DNA from 2 places in the Variovorax sp. dw_954 genome. Region 2 is predicted to be linked to the other one. Evidence: predicted binding sites of a transcription regulator. Region 2 holds the regulator's gene; the other holds the start of a gene.
The links. The regulator FNR, encoded in region 2, switches genes on or off when oxygen is low (the NO sensors DNR and NnrR bind a similar motif). The targets are predictions, from matches to a motif close to TTGATNNNNATCAA.
Positions count from the first base shown of each region.

Region 1: HB681_RS33915 (universal stress protein) is a predicted target of FNR. The motif match lies at 2,061-2,074, and genes of this name have one in related genera.

Region 1 is NZ_JAAVVD010000034.1:54,265-57,527, forward strand. It holds gene HB681_RS33905 (phospholipase D family protein) at 1-751, shown strand, start outside; gene HB681_RS33910 (hypothetical protein) at 849-1,520, opposite strand; gene HB681_RS33915 (universal stress protein) at 1,528-1,995, opposite strand; gene HB681_RS33920 (DUF3302 domain-containing protein) at 2,249-2,761, shown strand; gene HB681_RS33925 (HlyD family secretion protein) at 2,761-3,263, shown strand, end outside.
Region 2 is NZ_JAAVVD010000003.1:25,101-28,363, reverse strand. It holds gene hemN (oxygen-independent coproporphyrinogen III oxidase) at 1-831, opposite strand, end outside; gene fnr (fumarate/nitrate reduction transcriptional regulator Fnr) at 954-1,673, shown strand; gene HB681_RS06215 (hypothetical protein) at 1,654-1,920, opposite strand; gene HB681_RS06210 (FixH family protein) at 1,917-2,198, opposite strand; gene ccoG (cytochrome c oxidase accessory protein CcoG) at 2,216-3,263, opposite strand, start outside.

The DNA of each region.
Region 1 (3,263 bases), on a different contig from region 2:
CGGCTACGGGCCGATTGGCGAGGAACTCGATGCCGGCCGCATCGGCCTGCTGTGGGGCCCCGCGAACGCGGTTGCCGACCCGCCCACCAAGCTGCGCTACATGTCGGACGACGAGGCACTGGCCACCAGCGTCACCATGCGCTTCTGGTCGCAACTGCTCATCGCCGACAACGAGGTGCAACTGACCTCGCCCTACCTGGTGCCGGGGGAGAAGGGCATGGAGGCTTTCGAGGCGCTGCGCAAGCGCAACGTGAGCGTGACGCTGTTGACCAACTCGCTCGCAGCCAACGATGAACCGCTGGTGCACAGCGGCTATGCACGCTATCGCGAACGGCTGCTGGAATCGGGCTGCGACCTCTATGAGCTGAGCCCGGCGCGCACCACGAAAAACCAGCGGCTCGACATGTTCGGCAAGTCGCTCGGCCGCCTGCATGCGAAGACCGCGGTGGTCGACAAGCGCAAGCTGTTCATCGGCTCCGTCAACCTCGATCCGCGTTCTGCCAACGACAACACCGAGCTCGGCATCATGGTCGACAGCCCGCAGTTGGCGCGCGAACTGCTGCGCATCATCAACATCAGCAAGCTGGAGAGTGCCTATCGCCTGCGATGGGTGACCAACAAGCGCACCATCGAATGGCTGTCGATGGACGAAGACAAGGAAGTGGTTATCACCTACGAACCGGAATCGACCTGGCTGCAACGCCTCAAGATCGACCTGCTCGGGCCGCTGGTGCCGGAGGCCCTGCTATAGCGGCTGTGGATGCGCAGCCAGGAGGTGGTGCACCCTGCCGGTGGGGCAGAGAGGAATGGGCGCGTGGCGCCGGGTTGCGCTGCGTGGCTTTCGTGGCTCAGCCGCCCAGCGCCGTGATCGCCGCGACCAGGACAGTGCCCAGGCCCGCCATCATCAGCCCGGCTTTCCAACTGCCGTAACCGGCGTACCGACCCAGCGCGAAGCCGCCGAAGAACAGCATCGCCAGCGCAATGATGCGGGACACCGTCCTGGCCGTCACCACGTCCTGGATCAGCGCGAAGGGCAGCACCACCGGGAAGGTCGCCGCCACCACGATCAGGAAGATCGCCAGCGCGGCGAGCAGGTCCCCCCTGTACAGCGTCGTTCGTTCCGGGATGCGGGGAAGGGCCGCGATCCGGCCGCGGATCGCATCGAGCTCCGCCGCCGTCATGAATTGCGCCCCGACCGCCGACACGGCACCGGCGATCAACGCGCGACCGGCCTGCGCGTCCGCAGTGCTTCGGACCGCGCGCAGCAACGAGATCCATCGCCCGCGATCGGTGACCGTGCGCACCAGGTACATGACGGCGTCGACAAGGCCCCAGGCAAGGTTGCAGCCCAGGGCCGCGGCGAACATCTTGTGCAGATCCTCGCGCCCCGAGTCCGCCACGGACACCGCGCCCACGAAGGTGAGCGCCATGAACAAGCCGAACAGCATCTCCGCCACGCGGTCGATCGGACTCAACACAGGCGCCCGCATCATTTCCTCGTCGTACATCGGGTCGGTCATGGCCTGCTCACTGATCCTTTGTGGCTGGCGGGCGAGCGGCCTGCACAAGCAGCACCGGCACCGGTGCGGCGCCCATGATCTCCTGTGCATCGCTGCCCCACAGCATCCTCTCGATGCCACGGCGACCCCGCGTTCCGACCACGATGAGATCCGCCTCCCAGTCCCGGGCCTCCTCCACAACCACGTCCGATATCCGCCCGCCCAGCAAGGCCAGCAACTTCGACTCGACCTTGACGCCGGCGCGTTCCGCCCGCTCGCAGCCCTGTGCCAGCAGCGCCTGGCCCTCCTGCTCGATGCTTCCCAGCAGCTTCATGTAGGTGTCGTCGCTTGTAAAGCCGGTCCTGCGGTAGAAGTGGTCGGCGACATGAACGATCTCCAGCGTCGCGCCGACGGACATGCCCACGCGCACCGCTTCGTCCAGGCCATGCAACGAAGCGTCGCTGCCATCGAAGGGGACAAGAATTCGCTGGTACATCGCACCCCCTTGCGTCCCACGCGACCGGATCAGCCATAGTTTGCGTGCTCGCATGCCGCGGCGAGTTGACTTGCCTCAACTTGCCGCGCGCGGCGTGAGCTTCATGGTCACGACTTGAGAATCCTCAATTGCTTCGTCCGCTTCATCCCTAGCATTTGCCGAATCGCCATGGAAGGGTCAGGTGCTGGGTATGAAAAGCTGGTCAAGGGGTCGGACTCCAACGGGGCTGGCACTCCCGTCCTTCGTGATGTGCATGGCAGCACTTGCCATGCCGGGGGAGGCGAACGCATCGTTCCTGCCGCCCGAGCAAATGGGCGCGGCAGCGACGGGCCTGGCCTGGTTCATCATCGTCGTCATCCCGATTGCCGGGATCGTGCTGTTCTGGCTGGTGCACGTCATGCCGGAGAAGATCGCGCACAAGAAGCACCACCCCCAGCGCGACGCCATCAAGGTCCTGTGCCTGCTGTCGCTGTTCTTCGGCGGCATGCTGTGGCCGCTGGCCTGGTTGTGGGCCTACGTGAAGCCTGTGGGCTATCGGGCGGCGTACGGCACCGAGAAGCACGAGGACTATTTCCACGAGCAGGGCGAGAAGGCCGCAACGGGGCAACTGCTGGAACATGACATCGCGCACCTGCGCGATGAACTCGATGCCATGGACGCCCGGGGCGCCCTGACCGCGGAACTCAAGCAGCTGCGCAGGGACCTGGCCGCGCTCGACCCGCGCGCGGGCGACGCGACGACGGTCGCAGGAAACGCGAGCACCTGATGGAAGCACTGCTGCTCGGCATCTACGCCTTCTTCGTCTGGCTCTTCTTCATCAAGCTGAAGTGGCTTCCGTGGAACACCGCCACGCAAGTGACGGTGGTGATCATTCCGATCGTGGCGCTGACCGCGATGATCCTCACGCTCAACGTCGTCGCGCCGTCGACTTCCGATGTCCGTGTCTTCAAGTACGTGGTGCAGATCGTGCCGCAGGTGCGCGGGCGGGTGCTCGAAGTGCCGGTGGAGCCCAACCGGCTGGTAAAGAAGGGCGAGCTTCTGTTCCGCATCGACCCGACCCAGTACGAGAACGAACTCAACGCGGCCAAGGCGAGGCTTGCCGCGGACGAAGCGAAGTTCGCGCAGGCGGGTGCGGCCCTGATCGACGCTTCCGCCGGGGCGCGGCAATTGCAGGAGCAACTCAAGGCCGCCACCGGACAGGTCAGTTCGCTGCAGCCCAGGCTGGAACTGGCCCGGATGCGCGTGCGGCAGAACCGCGAGCTGGTCTC
Region 2 (3,263 bases):
AGGCGGGAGCTGCTCGACATGGATGCGGCGCTGGGCCTTGAACCGGTCGGGCAGGTGCGCATAGGCATACAGGGCGACGCGGTCGGGCCGCAGCTCGCACACCTGCTCCAGCGTGCGCTCGAAGGATTCCACGGTCTGCAGCGGCAATCCGTAGATCAGGTCGACGTTGACCGACTTGAAGCCCAGCGCCCGCGCGGCCGCCACGAGCTCGAACACCTGCATGGCGGGTTGGACACGGTGGATGGCCTTCTGCACGTCGTGGTCGAAATCCTGCACGCCGAAGCTCAGGCGGTTGAAGCCGAGCACCGCCAGGTTCGCAAGGCGTTCGGCGTCGACGGTGCGCGGATCGACTTCGATCGAGCGCTCGCAATCCGGTATGAAGGTGAAGGCGCCGTAGAGGATGCCCATCAGTTCGGCCAGTTGCGCGTCGTCCAGGAAGGTCGGCGAGCCGCCCCCGAGGTGCAGCTGGCTCACCGACGCGCCTTGGCCCACCTGCGCCATCTGCAGCTCGACCTCTCGCGCGAGGTAGTCGAGGTATTGCCCTGCCCGCTCGTGGTGGCGCGTGACGATCTTGTTGCAGGCACAGAAGTAGCACAGCGACTCGCAGAACGGCACATGGACGTAGAGCGACAGCGGCTGCGCGCGGGCGCCCATGCTGCGGCGCTGGCGCAGTGCCTGCGCATAGTCCGCAGCGTCGAAGGCTTCGACGAACCGGTCGGCGGTCGGATAGGAGGTGTAGCGCGGGCCGGCCACCCCGAAGCGCCGCAGCAGGGCGACCGACGGCAGCGTCGGACGGACCGGCAGCGGTGCGGGTGGGGAGTTCGAAGACATCGGCGTGGCTCGGGCAATGGAACCCACGCAATGTGCCTCCCCAGGCCGTTCTGCGTCTTGATGTGCATCAAGCCCACGGCAGGTGGCGCCGGCCAGAATCCCGCCAACCAAACGACGCGCCCATGACCATTCCACAGCCCATCCAGGTCGCCTGCTCCAACTGCAACCTCCGGGAGCTCTGCATGCCCCCCGGCCTGCAACCCCACGAACTCCAGCGCATCGACGGCCTGGTCAAGACACGGCGCAAGCTGCGCCGCCGCGAGACGCTGTTCCACAACGGCGAGCGCTTCACCTCGCTCTACGCCATTCGCACCGGCGTGTTCAAGACCCGCGTGGCAAGCGACGACGGGCGCGACCAGGTCACCGGCTTCCAGATGGCCGGCGAGATCATGGGGCTGGATGGCATCGTCAACGAGCACCACAACTGCGACGCCGTCGCACTCGAGGACGCGGAGGTCTGCGTGATTCCGTTCGAGCGGGTCGAGGCACTGTCGCGCGAAGTCCCGGCGCTGCAACGCCACGTGCACCAGATCATGAGCCGCGAGATCGTGCGCGAGAACGGCGTCATGCTGCTGCTGGGCAGCATGCGGGCGGAAGAACGGCTCGCCGCGTTCCTGCTCAACCTGGTCCAGCGGCTGCACGCGCGTGGCTTCTCGCGCTCGGAGGTGGTCCTGCGCATGACGCGCGGGGAAATCGGCAGCTACCTCGGCCTCAAGCTGGAAACCATCAGCCGGACGCTGTCGAGATTCGTGGTGGACGGCATCGTCGAGGTGCGGCATCGCAACCTGCGCATCCTCGACCCGCAGGCGCTGCAATGCATCGTCAATCCGCCCGGGCGTTGAAGCGCCGCGCCAGGGGATCGTCCTCGGGCGGCTCCAAGGTCAGTGCCACCGAGAGCGCGCACGCGGCAGCCGACATCGCCCAGAAAGCGAAGAAGCTGGCGGTGTAGACGGCCTGCCGCGTCAGCCCGAGTCCTTCCCTGCCCCAGCGCATGTCGGACGGATCGATGATGGCGAACACCACCAGTTCCATCAGGCTCGCCAGGATGAATGCGGGCCACAGGATCGCGATCCATCTGCGCGCACTCATGGCTTGGCCTTGGGGCGCACCGGGACGTCCTCGGCGGGCGTCATCGCGTGGTTGCGGCCCATCTGGGCGGGAACCGGGCTCTTGTCGGCCAGGGTGCGGTTGATCTCGATGCCCTTGCGGTAGTAGTCCTCCTCGACCACCGTGTCGGTGGTGTGCATGGCGAGCCACGCGGAGGCCAGGCTGGCCACGATGACGGCCGCCGGCAGGCCGATCACCAGCCACACCAGCGGGTAGCGCCACCAGGGCGGCGGCGCCGATGCTTGTTCGTACGCTGTCATGCTTTCTCCTTGCTTGTTCATCGGGGCACCAGGAACACGGCCTTCTCGGAGACGTGTGCGCCGCCATCGGCAGTGCCCACTTCGAAGTGCACCGTGTGCGAGCCGGGCGGAGCCTTGTCGGCCGGCAATTGCAGGCGCACCGCGACCCAGCGCGACTGGGCCGCGCCGACTTCGACAAGCTCGTCCGAGGCCACGTGCAAGCCGTCCAGGCCGGTGGCCGCGATGCGGTAGGCCTGCTGTTTCTCGGTGGCGTTCATGATCTGCAGGCGGTAGACGTTCTCGAGCTGTCCGCCCTCCGCGATGCGGGCGAGCGATCCCCTGTCGCGCACCACGTCGACCTTCAGCGGCACCCGCAGGACCAGGCTCGCGAGCAGGCCGATCGTCAAGGCGAGGAGCACGCATCCATAGACCAGCACCCGCGGCCGGAAGACGCGTCGCCACACCTGCGACGAGGACCAGCCCTTCGCGAGCCCGTTCTCGGTCGCGTAGCGGATCAGGCCGGGCGGCAGCGCCATGCGGTCCATCACGGTGTTGCACGCGTCCACGCAGAGGCCGCAGCCGATGCACTCGTATTGCAGCCCCTGCCGGATGTCGATTCCGGTCGGGCACACCTGCACGCACAGCCCGCAATCGATGCAGTCGCCCAGTCCGAGCGCCTTGCCGTCCCGGCCCTTGGCGCGCACGCCGCGCGGCTCGCCACGCCCGGTGTCGTAGCTCGCGATCAGCGTGTCGCGGTCGAACATCGCGCTCTGGAAGCGGGCGTAGGGACACATGTACTTGCAGACCTGCTCGCGCATGAAGCCGGCGTTGCCATAGGTCGCGAAGCCATAGAAGACGACCCAGAACACTTCCCACGAGCCCATGCGCGTCTGCAGGAATTCCATGCCTAGCTCGCGGATCGGCGTGAAGTAGCCGACGAAGGTGAAGCCGGTCCACATCGCGATGCCGATCCAGACGACGTGCTTGAACCACTTCTTCACCAGTTTCTCGAGCGAGAAGGGTTCGCCGTCCAGGCGCATGCGCGCGATGCGGTTGCCCTCGATCTTGTGCTCGACCCACATGAAG